2 regions of the Paenisporosarcina macmurdoensis genome follow, and region 1 is predicted to be linked to the other one. Evidence: a T-box and tRNA genes for the amino acid it is inferred to sense, from the RefSeq annotation. Region 1 holds a T-box; the other holds one or more tRNA genes.
The links. A T-box is a leader RNA that pairs with one kind of tRNA and senses whether it is charged. The one in region 1 lies ahead of trpS (tryptophan--tRNA ligase), so its partner is inferred to be a tRNA-Trp.
Positions count from the first base shown of each region.

Region 2: it has a tRNA-Trp gene. The T-box ahead of trpS (tryptophan--tRNA ligase) is inferred to sense a tRNA for this amino acid. The anticodon was not compared.

Region 1 covers NZ_JBHSRI010000002.1:278,812-287,247, reverse strand. Annotated here, with positions in the region: gene ACFPYN_RS01265 (ABC transporter ATP-binding protein) at 1-7, opposite strand, end outside; gene ACFPYN_RS01260 (ABC transporter ATP-binding protein) at 7-1,062, opposite strand; gene opp3C (oligopeptide ABC transporter permease) at 1,080-2,099, opposite strand; gene opp3b (oligopeptide ABC transporter permease) at 2,099-3,031, opposite strand; gene ACFPYN_RS01245 (peptide ABC transporter substrate-binding protein) at 3,229-4,941, opposite strand; gene ACFPYN_RS01240 (DUF3899 domain-containing protein) at 5,185-5,532, shown strand; T-box leader at 5,589-5,811, shown strand; gene trpS (tryptophan--tRNA ligase) at 5,856-6,842, shown strand; gene ACFPYN_RS01230 (oligopeptide ABC transporter substrate-binding protein) at 7,199-8,436, opposite strand, start outside.
Region 2 covers NZ_JBHSRI010000009.1:338-8,773, forward strand. Annotated here, with positions in the region: tRNA gene ACFPYN_RS07520 (tRNA-Asn) at 1-55, shown strand, start outside; tRNA gene ACFPYN_RS07525 (tRNA-Ser) at 60-151, shown strand; tRNA gene ACFPYN_RS07530 (tRNA-Glu) at 174-248, shown strand; tRNA gene ACFPYN_RS07535 (tRNA-Val) at 403-478, shown strand; tRNA gene ACFPYN_RS07540 (tRNA-Met) at 627-703, shown strand; tRNA gene ACFPYN_RS07545 (tRNA-Met) at 932-1,008, shown strand; tRNA gene ACFPYN_RS07550 (tRNA-Asp) at 1,012-1,087, shown strand; tRNA gene ACFPYN_RS07555 (tRNA-Phe) at 1,235-1,310, shown strand; tRNA gene ACFPYN_RS07560 (tRNA-Thr) at 1,330-1,405, shown strand; tRNA gene ACFPYN_RS07565 (tRNA-Tyr) at 1,415-1,498, shown strand; tRNA gene ACFPYN_RS07570 (tRNA-Trp) at 1,504-1,577, shown strand; tRNA gene ACFPYN_RS07575 (tRNA-His) at 1,596-1,671, shown strand; tRNA gene ACFPYN_RS07580 (tRNA-His) at 1,713-1,788, shown strand; tRNA gene ACFPYN_RS07585 (tRNA-Gln) at 1,798-1,869, shown strand; tRNA gene ACFPYN_RS07590 (tRNA-Gly) at 1,877-1,951, shown strand; tRNA gene ACFPYN_RS07595 (tRNA-Cys) at 1,963-2,036, shown strand; tRNA gene ACFPYN_RS07600 (tRNA-Leu) at 2,075-2,155, shown strand; gene ACFPYN_RS07605 (hypothetical protein) at 2,252-2,443, opposite strand; gene ACFPYN_RS07610 (DUF5658 family protein) at 2,714-3,052, shown strand; gene wrbA (NAD(P)H:quinone oxidoreductase) at 3,181-3,792, shown strand; gene ACFPYN_RS07620 (DUF5658 family protein) at 3,958-4,266, shown strand; gene ACFPYN_RS07625 (STAS domain-containing protein) at 4,419-5,183, shown strand; gene ACFPYN_RS07630 (B3/B4 domain-containing protein) at 5,224-5,916, opposite strand; gene queG (tRNA epoxyqueuosine(34) reductase QueG) at 5,972-7,108, shown strand; gene trmL (tRNA (uridine(34)/cytosine(34)/5-carboxymethylaminomethyluridine(34)-2'-O)-methyltransferase TrmL) at 7,121-7,594, shown strand; gene ACFPYN_RS07645 (NCS2 family permease) at 7,954-8,436, opposite strand, start outside.

The DNA of each region.
Region 1 (8,436 bases):
CAGCCACTAGTACGTACCTCCTTCATAGTAACGACTTCCAGGAAACTTTTTCATACGTTCAATAATCGAAAGTGGTGGTTCCACTTTTGGTGCATCAGGATGTAGTAACCAAGTTGATGCAAAATGTGTATCACTTACTTGGAAGATAGGTGGTGCTTGTTCTAAATCGATTGCTAGTGCATATTCACTGCGAAGTGCAAATGCATCCCCTTTTGGAGGATCTAACAAGTCTGGAGGCGTACCTGGAATCGCATATAATTTAGCTTCAGCCGTATCAAGTGATGGCATTGAGCTAAGTAGTCCCCACGTATATGGATGTTGTGGGTTGTAGAAAATTTCATCTACAGTACCCATTTCAACAATACGACCACCGTACATAACAGCAACACGGTCTGCCACGTTAGCAACAACCCCTAGGTCATGCGTTATAAAGATAATAGAAGTATCAATTTTCTTTTGCAAGTCTTTCATCAGTTCTAAAATTTGAGCTTGTATGGTTACATCTAGAGCAGTTGTTGGCTCATCTGCAATCAAAATTTGTGGATTACAAGCTAAAGCAATCGCAATAACGATACGCTGACGTTGACCACCAGAGAATTGATGTGGATATTGCTTAATACGTAATTCCGGTTTAGGCATCCCAACCATACGTAGTAAATCAACAGCGATTTTTTTCGCTTCTGTTCTGCCTACTTTTTGGTGTTTTAACAATGGCTCCGTTATTTGACGACCAATTGTCATAGTCGGGTTTAGAGAAGTCATAGGATCCTGGAAAATCATAGAAATGTCTTTCCCACGAATTTTTTGCATTTCTCTATCAGAAAGCTTCGTTAAATCTTTTCCGTTGAATAAGATTTCTCCGCTTTTAAATTCAGCACTAGATTCTGGTAAAAGACGCATAATTGCTTTCGTTGTAACTGATTTCCCTGAACCAGATTCACCAACAATCGCTAACGTTTCCCCTTTAAGCAAATCGAAGTTAACACCACGGATGGCTTGCACTTCACCTGCAAAAGTATGAAAGGAAAGCTGAAGGTCTTTTACTTCTAAGATTTTTTCCATAGTCGCTTTCCTCCTTCTTAATCTTTCATTTTCGGATCAAGTGCATCACGCAATCCATCACCAAGTAAGTTAAATGCAATCATCAGTAAGCTTATTACTAATGATGGGAACAACAGGATATGTGGTTGGAATTGCATCAATTTGTATCCATCATTAATTAACGTTCCAAGTGAAGCTGCTGGTGGTTGTAAACCAAGACCGATAAAGCTTAAGAACGCCTCGAAGAAAATAGCACCTGGAATTGTAAACATCGTATTAATAATGATAATCGCCAGAATATTAGGAAGTAAATGTTTACCAATAATACGGTTGTTGCTTGCACCTAATGTGCGAGCTGCTAACACGAATTCTTGATTTTTATACTTAAGTACTTGTCCACGCACGATACGAGACATTCCGATCCAACCGGTTAACGTAATGGCAATAATTATGGCCATAATACCTGGATCCATTACTAATATCATTAAAATTACGACAACTAAGTTCGGTATACCATACAAAATTTCGACAATACGTTGCATAATGTCATCTACACGACCACCATAATACGCCGAAACACCACCGTATATGACACCTATAACCATATCAATTGCTGCCGCTACGAAAGCGATGAATAATGAGATTTGTGTACCTTCCCACAAACGCGAGAACAAATCGCGGCCTAAACCGTCAGTACCAAACCAATAATACGTATCTACTTTTTTCATTTCATATAAGTTAACTTCTTTACCACCAAGCGTTCCTACTCCATCTAAGAATCCTAGATTCTCAAAACCTTGTACTTTTGGCGGTAAGTTTGCATGAGTAATCGTTTGTGTATCAGCTTCATGAGGACTTAAAAACGGCCCAACAAATGCCATAATAATGATTAAAACCAAAATAACCATACTGACGATTGCTGCCTTATTTTTTCGAATTCGTAACCAAGCATCTTGCCAGAAGCTCATACTAGGTTTAGAAATTTTTTCTGCCTGACTGCTATCAATAGTAACTCTTTTAAAAGACTCAATAGGTAACTTATCAAGATTCTGTGTCATTAACTATTACCTCCTGATAAACGGATACGTGGGTCAATTACTCCGTAAAGAATATCGACTAATAAAATTACAAATACCAAGAACACAGAGAAGAACAATGTTGTACCCATAATGATAGAGAAGTCGTTTACCATGATGGCTTTAACGAATTGCTCACCGATGCCTGGAATTGCAAAGATCTGCTCAATTACAAGTGAACCTGTTAGTAGACCTGCTGCTAATGGTCCCATAACTGTAACCAAAGGAATTAACGCATTACGGAATGCATGTTTAAATGCAACTTCAAATCCAGTAGCGCCTTTTGATCTGGCTAATGTTATGTAATCTGAACTTAATACTTCAATCATTTCAGTACGAATAAAACGTGAAGCAGTTGCAAGTGGTCCCATCGCTAATGCAAGTGATGGTAGAATACTAGACTTCCATCCGTCATTCCATAGAGCAACAGGAAGAACTCCCCATTTTACTGCAAACCAATATTGTAAAAATGAAGCAAAAACGAAAGATGGGATGGAAATTCCGAGAATGGCGATAAAAGTACTACCGTAATCCCAAATGGAATTTTGCCTTAAAGCTGCAATCATTCCTAGCATTATTCCAATTGATACACCAAGAATTAAGCCTTGTGCACCTAATATAAAGGATGGGCCTAAACGGTTAAGAATTAAATCCGTTACACTTGCACCTTTAAATTGGAATGAATTTCCTAAATCTCCTTGCGCTAAGTTCAACATATATTTTCCGTATTGAACTGGGAGTGGTTGATCTAGACCATACTTTGCCTCTACTACCGCAAGTTGATTAGGGGTAAGTTTCGAAGCGGAGCTTATAGGGGAACCTGGTAGCGTTTTCATTAAGAAAAATGTTGCTGTCGCGATCAGGAAAAGAGTTATAAACATATAAAATACGCGTTTTACAATATACTTAGCCATCATTGCACCTCCTAAATGAATGTATACGTCTATCAATCTATTATATCTAAACAGATTAACCTAATGTTTGTCAAAATCAAAGTTTGAAAAGAAGGAATTTTTCGTTAATTGCATCTCATTTAAAAAGAGAGTATATGGTCCTTTTGGAGTCCATATACTCTCTTACTATGAGATTTTAAATCATTGAAAGTAATAGATTATTTAGCGTCTTTACCTTCGATGTAAGCCCATTTGTAGCTGTAATCTCCACCGAATGAGTGAGAAACAACACCCTTAACATATGGTTTTACAAGTGACATAGTACCACGTTGATAGATTGGTCCAATAGCGAAATCTTCTGCAATAAGAAGTTTTTCAGCTTGTGCCATTGCGTCATAACGAGCAGCAGGATCCATAGCTAATTCGCCAGCTGATGCATTTACTAACTCATCAAATTTAGGATTTGAATATGCCATGTGATTATTTTGACCATCAGTCAAGAACAAGTTCATGAATGTGTAAGGATCTTGGAAATCTGGTCCCCATCCAGCAACTTCAATATCATAGTCTCCAGCAGTATCAAGATCTAAACGAACATTAAATGGTACTTCTTTAAGTGTAATTGTTAGTCCTTCAAGGTTACCCTCTAATTGAGATTTGAAGTACTCATCCATTTTTTTAGAAAGGTCAGAGTCTCCACCTAGAATTTCTAAAGTTACTTCAGTAACACCTAGCTCAGATAAACCTTTTTCCCATGCAGCTTTTGCTTCTTCAGCATTGAATTCAGACATTTCGCCGTTGATTTCACGGAAGTCTTCTCCAGCTTCATTGAAAGCGAATGCTTTTGGTACTAAGTAGTTAGCTGGTACAGAACCATTAGCTAAAACTACATCTACTAAATCTTGTTTGTTGAAAGCTTTTGTAATTGCTTCACGAATATTAACGTTTGCAAGTGGTGTAGCTTTACCGTTACGTTGTTGGTTGTATTTAAAATAGAATAACGTTGTTTCTAATTCTGTTACTAAATCAGGATCAGCTGCATATTGCATTGCATATTCCCCAGGAAGACCAGTACGATCTTTTTCTCCAGTTGTGTACAAGTTAACTGCAGTAGCTGTTTCTTTTACTACGTCATAGTTAATTTCAGTAAGTTTTACAGTTTCTGCATCCCAGTACTGATCATTTTTAACTAACTGCCAAGATAAGCCCGTTCCATCCCAAGCTTTAAGAACGAAAGGTCCGTTAGAAATTAGGTTATCTGAGTTTGTAGCATATTCAGCACCTTTTTCAGTAACGAAAGCTTCATTTTGTGGTAAGAAAGTTCCGAAAGACATAAGAGACAAGAAGTAAGGTACTTGTTTTTCTAATGTTACTTCAAGAGTTTTTTCGTCAATTGCTTTAACACCTAACTCAGTGTATTCAGCTTTTGCTTCAGAAATTGCTGTTGCGTTTTTGATTACGCCACCCATCATGTATGGACCGTATTCAGATGCAGTTGCAGGATTCATCGCACGTTTCCAAGCGAATTCAAAATCTCCAGCAGTTACAGGTGTTCCGTCAGACCATTTTGAATCACGGATTGTGAAAGTATAAACTAAACCGTCTTCAGAAACTGTAGGCTCGCCTTCAGCGATTGCAGGGATTGCTACATTTTCATCATTCAAACGGTATAAGCCTTCGTTAACATTGTTTAAAAGGTCAAAACCAACTGAATCTGTTGTTAGTGCAGAATCCATTGTTGGAATTTCAGCACCCATTACTAGATTAAGAATTTGATCCTCATCTACTTCTTCTGGTTCAGTTGCAACTGGATCTTTTTCATCCGTCTTGCCACTATCTTTCTCTGTTGCTTCGTCTTCGCCACAAGCAGCTAAGAATACGCTAAGTACTAACATTAGGCTTAACAGCCAAAAAAACTTGTTCTTCTTCACTAAGTTGACCCCCTTGAATTTTCTGAAAAATTGGTACAATCTTTATTATACATATTCTAAAAAATCTGTACAGGCTTTTTTTTAATATTTTTTACACTTACGTAACAGAAACATTACAATTATATGACAGAAACGTTGGGGTAAAAGGCTTTTCTATTAATTGTGAATATTTAATTCGTTTACCGAAATTTTGATTTTTTCTGTCTTTTCTTCTACAATGTGAAAAGGATTGAGGTGTTACAAGTGAAAAAGAAAGTGCTAATATTTTTATTTTTGCAAATAGTGATTGTTGCAGTTATGTTTCTGTATTACCGAGAATTGGGTTTAACTCCTTATATTAATGTGTCATTTTTTGTCGGAGGATTGTTCGTTTTTATTGGCTTACTAATTTATGTAGTATCAAATGGTTTTTTCGATATTTTTACAATGAGTATGAGAAAAGTTTTTACATTCAAAAGAAGAAACCTAGTCGATGCAGAATCAATGAGAGCTCCTTCGGAATTATTAGATTTCCCATATGTCCCATTCTTCCAACTAGGTGGGTCCATTTTACTTTGTATGACCATCGCATTGATTATTTATTTCGTATAGAAAAAACACTTGATTTTTGAGTTTCTTCTATATTATAATGACAAGCAAAATACAGTCTAAATGCAAAGACGAAGAGTAGTACATTTGAACGGGTAGTTTAGAGAGTCTGTGAATGCTGAAAACAGATCTTCCCGTCGAGTAGAATGGACTTCCGAGCATATTCCGCGAACCTTTTATAGGTGTAGCCTAATACGTCCCTTCACGTTACGAAGTTAAAGAGGCCATGAAACTATGGCAATCTGGGTGGTACCACGGATTCACACATCATTCGTCCCTTTACTAGGGAGAGTGATGTGTTTTTTTATTTTAAAGGAGGAAATTGAATGAAGAAAATTTTTTCAGGCGTACAGCCTACTGGAACCGTAACACTAGGTAATTATATTGGAGCGTTCCGTCAATTCACCACATTGCAAGACGAATATGATTGTATTTTTTGTATCGTTGATCAGCATGCCATTACAATTCCACAAGATCGACTAGAACTTCGTAAAAATATCCGCTCTTTAGCAGCCCTTTACTTAGCTGTAGGGATAGATCCTAAGAAAGCCACCTTGTTTATCCAATCTGAAGTTCCTGCGCATGCTCAGGCTGGATGGATGATGCAGTGTATTGCTTATATTGGGGAACTTGAACGCATGACTCAATTTAAAGATAAATCTTCTGGTAAGGACGGTGTTTCTGCATCCCTGCTTACTTACCCACCACTTATGGCTGCGGATATCATTCTTTACCAAACGGATATTGTACCTGTAGGGGATGACCAAAAACAACATGTTGAATTAACACGGGACTTAGCAGAACGTTTTAATAGACGGTATAACGATGTATTGACGATTCCTGAAATTCGCTTACCCAAAAACGGTGCTCGCATCAAAGCTCTTCAGGATCCACTGAAAAAAATGAGTAAATCAGATCCAAATAAAAAATCCACGATTTCTTTATTAGATACGCCAAAAGAAATCGAGAAAAAAATAAAAAGTGCAGTAACAGATTCAGATGGAATCGTTGCGTATGATGTAGACAATAAACCAGGCGTTTCTAATTTACTAACAATTGAAGCTGCACTCACTGGAGAGTCCATTGAAGCATTAGTTGCGAAGTATAAAGGCGTAGGTTACGGAGATTTTAAAGCATCCGTTGCACATGCAGTAATCGAACACTTAAAGCCCATCCAAGAACGGTATGAAGCATTGTTAGCTTCAGAAGAGTTAGATACCATTTTGGATGAGGGTGCTCTTAAAGCACAAGCAGTAGCGTCAAAAACGCTTAAAAAAATGGAGAACGCGATGGGCTTGGGTAGAAAACGATAAATGTTAAGACAAAAAACGAACTAAGAAATATGGCAAAATCGGGTGTCTGGAATATAAATGTCCAGACGCTTTTCCATGTATAGCCAAGCGATAAATAGTTTAAGTACAATAGAATTTGTAACAGACTCATGACAATGAATATGTAACTGATTGTAAACAGTAGCCATTTTATCAATACAAGCACCCTTTTACACTACTATATGAAGCAAGCCTTATAAGTACGTCAAGTTAGTCCCATTTTCTTTTATTCATGGAAAATTACTTCACTAGAATACTCTTTTAAAATCATCCAATGTCAACATAAAAAACCCGTATTTATAGTTTCCTATAAATACGGGTTTTTATTTTATTTCGAATTATTTAGAAGATTTAGCAGGATCTTCAGAAATTAATTCAACTTGGTTCCAATTAAAGTCACCAGCGTAATCGATATCGTAATTTTTTACGCTTTTATTAATCGGGCGTAATTCTAAACGAGTTTGTGTTGGAATGATTGGTGCATTTTCAGACATATATTCTTGCCATTCACGGAATTTACCTGCACGGTATTCAGCATCAAAAGCTTCTGGAGAGTCGATAGCAGCTAACAGCTCTTCTAACTTCTCAGAAGTGTAACGGCTGAAGTTATATTGTGCAGTTTTTGAGTAAAGACCTGATGGAGATGGGTTAGTTCCTGTACCCCATGCTGCCATAAACATATCTACTTCAGGATCATCAGCTTCAATTTTATCGTAGAAGCTATTGAATTCAATTGTACGACCTGTTGCAAGTGTTACATTTAAGCCCACATCTTTCCAGTTTTGCATGTAGAATGATGCGATGTCTTCAGCAGTATCACTACCAGACATTGTAGCGAATTTAATTTCAAGTGGTTTACCATCTTTGTTTTCACGAAGCCCGTCACCATCAACGTCCTCATATCCAGCTTCATCCAAAATTGAATTAGCTTTTTCTACGTCATATGTGTAACCTTCTAATGAATCGTCGTAGAATGATTGGAATACTGGTGGAATCAGTGATGTAGCACGTGCACGTAAGTTGTTGTAATATACTTCTGAAACTTGTTCAACGTCGATTGCATAGCCCATTGCTTGACGAAGATTTACATCGCTCATCTTAGCATTTGGATCCATTGCAACTTCTTCTTTTTCTACATCATATTTCCCAAGTTTAAAACCAAGGTATTGGTAGTAAAGTTCATTACGACCAAGAACTGTGATGTTATCAAAATCTTTAATTTCTAAATACTTGTCCGTGCTAAAAGTGTTAGCAGTCATATGATATTCCCCTGTTTGTAATGCAACAGAGATTGAAGTTGAAGGAACTGTTTTTAATAATACGCCATCAAGTTTTGGAGCACCTTTCCAGTAGTTTTCGTTTTTCACGAATTGTACTGATTCACCTGGTACGATTTTTTCAAATTTGAATGCACCTAAAGTCACGATGTTTTTACGTACTGCATCTGACTCAAGTAAATCTGCAACTGGAAGATCTTTTAAAATATGGCTCGGTTCAGCAGAAGTCCAGATTCCATCACCACCACTGAAAATAGCTGGAGATAATTTAGTAAATGAAATTTCTAAAGTCTTTTCAT
Region 2 (8,436 bases), on a different contig from region 1:
GAGCAATCGACTGTTAATCGATTGGTCGTAGGTTCGAGTCCTACCTTCGGAGCCATATTGGGGAGCTGTCCGAGTGGCCGAAGGAGCACGATTGGAATTCGTGTAGGCGGGTTAAACTGTCTCAAGGGTTCAAATCCCTTGCTCTCCGCCAAAGACTTTCTTCTATAATATATGGCCCCTTGGTCAAGCGGTTAAGACACCGCCCTTTCACGGCGGTAACACGGGTTCGAATCCCGTAGGGGTCACCAATTTCTTTTTACGTAACTTTAACCAGTATGTAAGAAGAATCAAAAGCAAGTAGTTCTAGGAAACGATCGAATGAATGAAGAAGCGTACAAAAATACGTTACTGCATGAATGAGTGAATTGACAACGAAATGCGTAGCTTTTCATTCTTTTTAACGGAGGATTAGCTCAGCTGGGAGAGCATCTGCCTTACAAGCAGAGGGTCGGCGGTTCGAGCCCGTCATCCTCCACCATTACACTATTGAAACTCTCTAAAGAAATCGCGAGGGTGGAGCAAATCGCCAAACGAAGATGGCGATTAACATCGAAGCAGGCGAAGCTGATGCAGATGTCCACAATGACATAAGCGTTGTATCATAGTGTTTATAACAATAATATTATCGCGGGGTGGAGCAGCACGGTAGCTCGTTGGGCTCATAACCCAAAGGTCGCAGGTTCAAATCCTGCCCCCGCAACCAATTAATCTTAAAATGATTAACATCGACAGTGACAAAAATCGATGAACAAAAAAGTGACATTACTCACGCTAGAGAAATTGCGAGAGTGTTTATAACAATTATATTATCGCAGGGTGGAGCAAATCGCCAAACGAAGATGGCGATTAACATCGAAGCAGGCGAAAGCCGATGCAGATGTCCATTAAGTAATAAGCGTAGTATCTATAGTTTTTATAACAATATTATTATCGCGGGGTGGAGCAGCACGGTAGCTCGTTGGGCTCATAACCCAAAGGTCGCAGGTTCAAATCCTGCCCCCGCAACCAAATGGTTCCGTGGTGTAGCGGTTAACATGCCTGCCTGTCACGCAGGAGATCGCGGGTTCGATTCCCGTCGGGACCGCCATTTTTTATGAAGTATCTAGAATTGGAATAAGCAAAGAAGATCGAGGAAGCAAAATGAGTAAGTGAAGGAGCGTACTAACGTACGTGACTAACCGAACGAAAGAAGCTGACAAAGAGATTCAAAGCTTAGTACAAATTCAACTAATGTGGCTCAGTAGCTCAGTCGGTAGAGCAAAGGACTGAAAATCCTTGTGTCGGCGGTTCGATTCCGTCCTGAGCCACCATTATATTTTTTAACACCATGCCGGTGTAGCTCAGTTGGTAGAGCAACTGACTTGTAATCAGTAGGTCGAGGGTTCGACTCCTTTCGCCGGCACCATCTTCAATTGGAGGGGTAGTGAAGTGGCTAAACACGACGGACTGTAAATCCGTTCCTTCGGGTTCGGCGGTTCGAATCCGCCCCCCTCCACCAACTTTAGGGGCATAGTTTAAAGGTAGAACTGAGGTCTCCAAAACCTCCAGTGTGGGTTCGACTCCTACTGCCCCTGCCAATTTTTATTGTCTTTATGGCGGTTGTGGCGAAGTGGTTAACGCATCGGATTGTGATTCCGACATTCGAGGGTTCAATTCCCTTCAGTCGCCCCATTTTCCTGATTTGCATTCAAACTTTTATTAATAACATTATGGCGGGCGTGGCGAAGTGGTTAACGCATCGGATTGTGATTCCGACACTCGGGGGTTCAATTCCCCTCGTTCGCCCCATATTATTAATGGGGTATAGCCAAGCGGTAAGGCAACGGATTTTGATTCCGTCACGCCCTGGTTCGAATCCAGGTTCCCCAGTATTGTTGCGGAAGTAGTTCAGTGGTAGAACACCACCTTGCCAAGGTGGGGGTCGCGAGTTCGAACCTCGTCTTCCGCTCCATTTTTTTTTTTGGCGGCATAGCCAAGTGGTAAGGCAAAGGTCTGCAACACCTTTATCACCGGTTCAAATCCGGTTGCCGCCTCCATACTTTTTTTGTTTTTAGTCTGCATGTAATTATAATTTGCCCGAGTGGTGGAATGGCAGACACGCCGCACTCAAAATGCGGTGCCGTAAGGCGTGCCAGTTCGAGTCTGGCCTCGGGTATCATTCGAAAAGCAGTATCTACTTAATGTAGATACTGCTTTTTTTTGTATATTATGAGGAACTGCCATTGTTCAGTAGAAGCACATTTACGGGGAATCATTTCTTATCATTATTTACGGGGTGATTGGGTTCGCGCTTAGTGTTATTTTTGGCTGCTTTGTTTTGACCAACCGTATCTAAATCATCCGGACTTACATCGTGTCCAAAGCCAAATTCTTCACGATCAAATTTTGCCTTCTTCATATTTTTATTTTGTCTTTGTTGATTCTTTGTATTATTTGAAGTCAACGAAATTCACCTCCATTTTCTAATAGCTTGTTCTGAATGAATAGGTTTATTCTTCTTGATTTCGTTTTTTTTCTTTAAAATAAAAAAAGTCTAAGCATAGGCTTAGACTTTTTTGTGAGAAATACCATGGCTTATCAACCCAAGCCTCACGTATTTAGTATAACCTCTTAATGACTATATAAACGGCTTAATATATACCAACTGGCCCAAATCTAAACAGAATTCCTCCTATTTTGACATTACCCAATAGCTGTTTAAGCGATCAGAATAATGACCACACTAATTTTATCAAAAAAGGCATTAGGTGATCAGATGATTAGCTCAGCATGGATGTTAATACTATTAAATAGTTTGGATGGGATTGCAACATATGTAGGTATATCTTTATTAATTATTAGTGAAGCCAATCCGTTATTGGCAGAATTAGATCCATTCAATATTCTCATGATTAAATTGTATTTAAGCACTTTTCTAACAGCGTTTATATTACAACATCCATTGCAACTGTTTGGAAGAGGGTTTACATATCTCCTTAGTTTTGCCAACGTGTGTTATTTAGGAGTATTTGCTAGTCATGTTTTTTGGATTGGTGTAAGTATGGTGTACTAATACTTATGATGATAAAAATAGAATAAAAACTAATTTTTAAGGGAATAACGAAATAGGAACTGATGTTAATTCGTCTAGATTCTTTATTTATCGCTAAACTGTTCATTCTAACAAGGGAGATGAAAATGATGTCAAAAGTAAAATTAGCAGTAATATACTACAGTTCAACAGGCACTAACTATCAATTAGCGAAATGGGCAGAGGAAGGTGCGAAAGAAAACGGTGCTGAAGTGAAAGTATTGAAAGTACCGGAAACTGCTCCGCAAAGTGCCATTGATTCAAATCCAGCATGGAAAGCAAATATTGAGGAAACGAAAAATGTGCCTGAAGTCACTTTGGATGATTTGGAATGGGCAGATGCCATTATATTTAGTGTTCCTACACGCTTTGGGAATATGCCTGGTCAAGTGAAGAATTTCTTAGATACTACAGGAGGACTGTGGTTTAATGGGAAGTTAACAAATAAAGTGGTGAGTGCCATGACTTCTGCACAAAACCCTCATGGTGGACAAGAGGTGACCACACTGGCGCTATATACAACTATGTACCACTGGGGAGCGATTGTGGTGGCGCCTGGTTATACAGATCCTGTATTGTATAGTGCTGGTGGTAATCCTTATGGGACAAGTGTATCTGTCAACCAAGAAGGTAAAATGGTTGAAGATGTTCAAGGTGCGGTTAAACACCAAGCAAAACGTACTGTCACTGTTGCGGAATGGGTTAAAAAAGGGAATAAATAATACATGTCAAAAGGCAGGGAGTTAGAAGGTATCCAACTTCTAACTCTCTGCCTTTTCTTAATGGTTTCATAATTGATATGGATTCCTTATGAATTAATAAAGTTCTCAGGGCTATCGATTAAAAATCGTTCTTAATGCATACCATATATAGATTCAATCCAAAACATGGGGTGGGCAATTCTGTCGGTCTTGGCGTTTCTCATTGTGGTTCTTAATGCAGTGGATGGAGTACTAACCTACATAGGTTTAAAAACTTCTCAGATAGAAGAGCTTAATCCAATGCTTAGTATACTTCAGCCTGAGTCTATTCTCTTTGTTAAGTTGTTGCTAAGTGGTTTATTGTGGTATGTCATTTATAAAAAAGGGTTATTGAGGTTTGGAAGGAAGCTTCTATTGCTTTTATGGATAGTTGTGGTAATTTACACGGGTGTAATTATTCTGCATCTCTTTTGGTTCATTCCATTCTTGTTCTAATTGACTGTAAGCAAAGTATATCTCAAATAAAAAGGATGACACTCTGAGGGTGTTATCCTTTTTGTATGGTTGCACCACAATAAATGGATTAGGCATTCACCTAGATTTTGTATATACTATAGATACTAGTTTATAGGAATAGGATGAGTAAAATGAGTGAAGTGGGATCAATACCAAACGAAATTTCAATGTTAAAAGCGCTAAATAGTATTGGTGAAAATATTATCATCGCTGATAAACAGTTCCATATCAGATGGATGAATAGCAATGCCTCAGAATTGTTATCAGTGGTTGCACCGTTATTTCAATTACAGGACAGTGAAGCCTTTATTGGATTAAGTATGGACTTCTTTCATAAGCGCCCTGTACATCAACAACAAGTAATGAGAAGTTTAGAAACCACACACCGAACACGGATTACGATTCGTGATCGTATCGTAACTGATATAGTTGTTACACCCATAAAAAATGACTTAGCTGATATAGAAGGATACGTTGTCATGCTAATGGACGTAACCACAAAATCAGAAGAAGAGAAAAAGAAAGAAAAGTTGATTAAAGCACTTTCACTTCCTATTTTACATGTGTGGAAAAATACAATTGCATTGCCGTTAATCGGAGAGTTTGATGCAGAGCGAGCAGACCTACTTATTTCATCTGTGTTATTGGAATGCTCTGCTCACCGAATTGAATACGTTTTAATCTCTTTAAGTGGATTGAGTGATTTTGATCAAGAAGTTCAATTTTATATTCAAAAGCTGTATGATTGTTTAAAATTAATTGGTGCAAAATGTATTTTGGTAGGTATTAGTCCAAAGCTTGCTATATCGATGGGTGCTTTGGAACGAGATATTCCAACATATAGTTCAACTTATGCTGCCTTAGAAGCAGTTATGGAACAACAAAAGCAACAGTAAAAAAACCGCTTCCTCGCGAAGCGGTTTTTATGTGCAGCTATTAATCAATCGACACTTGTGGATGTTCTTTATCCAAAAGGAAAGTTGAATAACTTCCACCATTTACTTGCGCAAACATTTTCCCGGCGGACTTTATTAGTTTTTCAGCATCTTCCATGGTGGTGGAAGGTTGTAAAAAGAAAATCTGTAACCCTTCAACGGTAGTTTCATTAACTACGGTGCGAATTGAATCGACAAATGGGCTACCAAATGGACCTACTGTATCTTCAACGCATAATATGCCACTTAACGTATTATCACGTCCATTAATGCCTGTATATGAGGTTTCAGCATCACCAAGTCGAATGTGACTATCTCCTGCTATTTGAGATACATCATATAGACCAACAGGAATTTCGTATTGTAAGGAAAAGAAGGTATTTAAATCTACACCGCTGTTTAATGGTTGCAGATAATTCTGGTTGCGAATACGACGCATCATTGCCTCCATGGATGGACGATATCGACCAGGGTCCGCTCCAAACTTCTTCCATAAGACTCTCCATTCTTTAATTCCCGGATAATCTGTCAATTCTTTGTCCTGCAAATCAAAAAATAAGTGTTCTTGATATAATTGCATGCGTCCTTTTAGCATTTGAGGAGATTCTGACACGACAAATTTGGTATAATGATTAATGCCTATTTTAATGCGTTCATCGATTTGAAAGATGGATGGATCGATTGAAATTTTCATGTTTTCACCTACAGATCATTTTTCATCATTTTAGCATAAGGAGGGAGAAGTTATCATGAATGTGAATCAGTTTCAACAAGAGCTCGTTTCATTTGCACACTCAATCGGAATTGATAAAATCGGCTTTGCTTCTTCCGATCCTTTTCGTGAGTTGAAAAACCGATTGAAGCGACAACAAGAGCTTGGGTATCAATCTGGTTTTGAAGAGCCAGATATCGAGAAAAGAACGACCCCAACTCTGTTGTTGGATGAAGCAGAAAGTATTATATCGATTGCAATTGCCTATCCGTCACGTATGGAAAACGCTCCGCAAGGAAAAAAAGGGGAGCGCAGAGGGATTTTTGCACGCGCGTCGTGGGGAACAGACTATCATACGGTGTTACGAGACCGTTTAGCCAAATTAGAACAGTTTATTGCTTCACATATCATTGATGCTAAAACACGCTCAATGGTGGATACAGGAGAGTTATCTGACCGTGCTGTTGCACAGCGGGCAGGAATCGGCTGGAGCGCGAAAAATTGTGCTGTGATTACTCCAGAGTTCGGATCTTATGTGTATTTAGGTGAAATTATTACCAATCTTCCATTTGCACCGGATACACCAATGGAAGATGAGTGTGGAGATTGTCGACTGTGCTTAGACGTTTGTCCGACAGGCGCTTTAATTGAAGGTGGTCAATTGAACGCACAGCGATGTATTGCATTCTTAACACAGACAAAAACTTCTTTGCCTGATGAGTTCCGAACTAAAATTGGAAATCGTATTTATGGCTGCGATACGTGCCAGACGGTGTGTCCAAAAAATAAAGGCAAGTTTAATATGCATCAAATCGATTTCCAACCCGATCCGGAACTTGCTAAGCCTTTGCTGTTACCATTGTTGAAAATGAGTAACAAAGAATTTAAAACAAAGTTTGGACATGTTTCTGGATCATGGAGAGGAAAGAAACCAATTCAACGGAATGCCATTTTAGCTTTAGCACATTTCAAAGAAGAAAGTGCCATTCCTAATTTAATTGACTTACTGTTCAAAGATGAGCGACCAGTAATTCGTGGGACAGCTGCTTGGGCGATTGGGAAGATTGGAACCGAAGAAGGAAGATCAGCGCTTCATGAAGCATTACAAACAGAAACAGACACTGAAGTAGTTGAAGAAATCCATAAAGGATTAGCGTTTCAAACCGTAAATTAAGGAAGTGGAAGAATGAGCATTCACGTAGTACTTTATCAACCATTAATACCTGCTAATACAGGCAACATTGCACGTTCTTGTGCAGGAACAGATACAAAACTTCATTTAATTCGCCCACTTGGTTTCTCGACAGACGATAAGATGTTAAAGAGAGCCGGACTGGATTACTGGGAACACGTTGATATCCATTATTACGATGGGTTAGATGAATTGTTTGCTAAGTATCCATTAGGAGAGTTTTTCTTCCTAACTAAGCATGGATCGAAGCCTCATACAACGTTTGACTATAGTGACAGAGAAAAAGATACCTTTTTCGTTTTTGGGAAAGAAACATCTGGATTGCCTCGTGAATTAATTGATGCCAATCAAGACCGTTGCTTACGCATTCCAATGAACGACAATGTGCGTTCATTAAACTTATCGAATACAGCAGCCATTTTAATTTATGAAGCACTTCGTCAACAAGATTATCCGAATTTGAAGTAAGCTGAGTACCAGCAAGGATCATTAGACATGTATTGAAAAATAAAAAAGGGATTGCTAGTTAGTAGCAATCCCTTTTACATGGTTATTTTTTTTCAGATGCACCTGGTTTGTCATCGTATCCTGCCGTGAACATCGCAGCAAGGAATGCAACAGTGACACCAAGAATAAGTATTAAGCTCATAATTGTTGCCTCCTTTTGAGAGAATTAACTAGCATACTTAAGTATAGCTTACTTCATTTCAAAAAGAAATATTCTCCTAACCACAAATGTGGCAAATATCGTTCAATGATTCATTTTGTAGAAAGACTTCGTTCATGAAAAAATAAAAAGACTGAAGCCGTAATGGCTCAGTCTTTTTTCAATGTGGTAAAAATAATAGTTGATATAAGAAAAGAACAGCGAATATATATAGTAACGGATGTACGTTACGTGCTTGGCCTTTAAATATCTTCAGCAATGGATATAAGATGAATCCCAGTTCAATCCCCGTCGCAATGCTTGATGTTAATGGCATCGTTAAAATGACAATAAATGCTGGGAACGCTTCATCGAAAGTATCCCAATCAATATGCTTTACAGCGCTGATCATTAAACTTCCGACAATGATTAAAGCAGGTGCAGTTATAGCTGCAACACTTGAAAGAGAAGAGACAAGAGGTCCAAAGAATGCTGCTATGATAAAAAGGATTGCAACAGTAACAGATGTTAGACCAGTACGACCTCCAACTGCAACACCTGCAGAAGATTCGATATATGCAGATGTTGGGCTTGTACCAAACATTGCGCCAACTGTTGTCGCAACTGAATCAGCTAGCAAAGCTTGTCTTGCTCGGGGCATAGT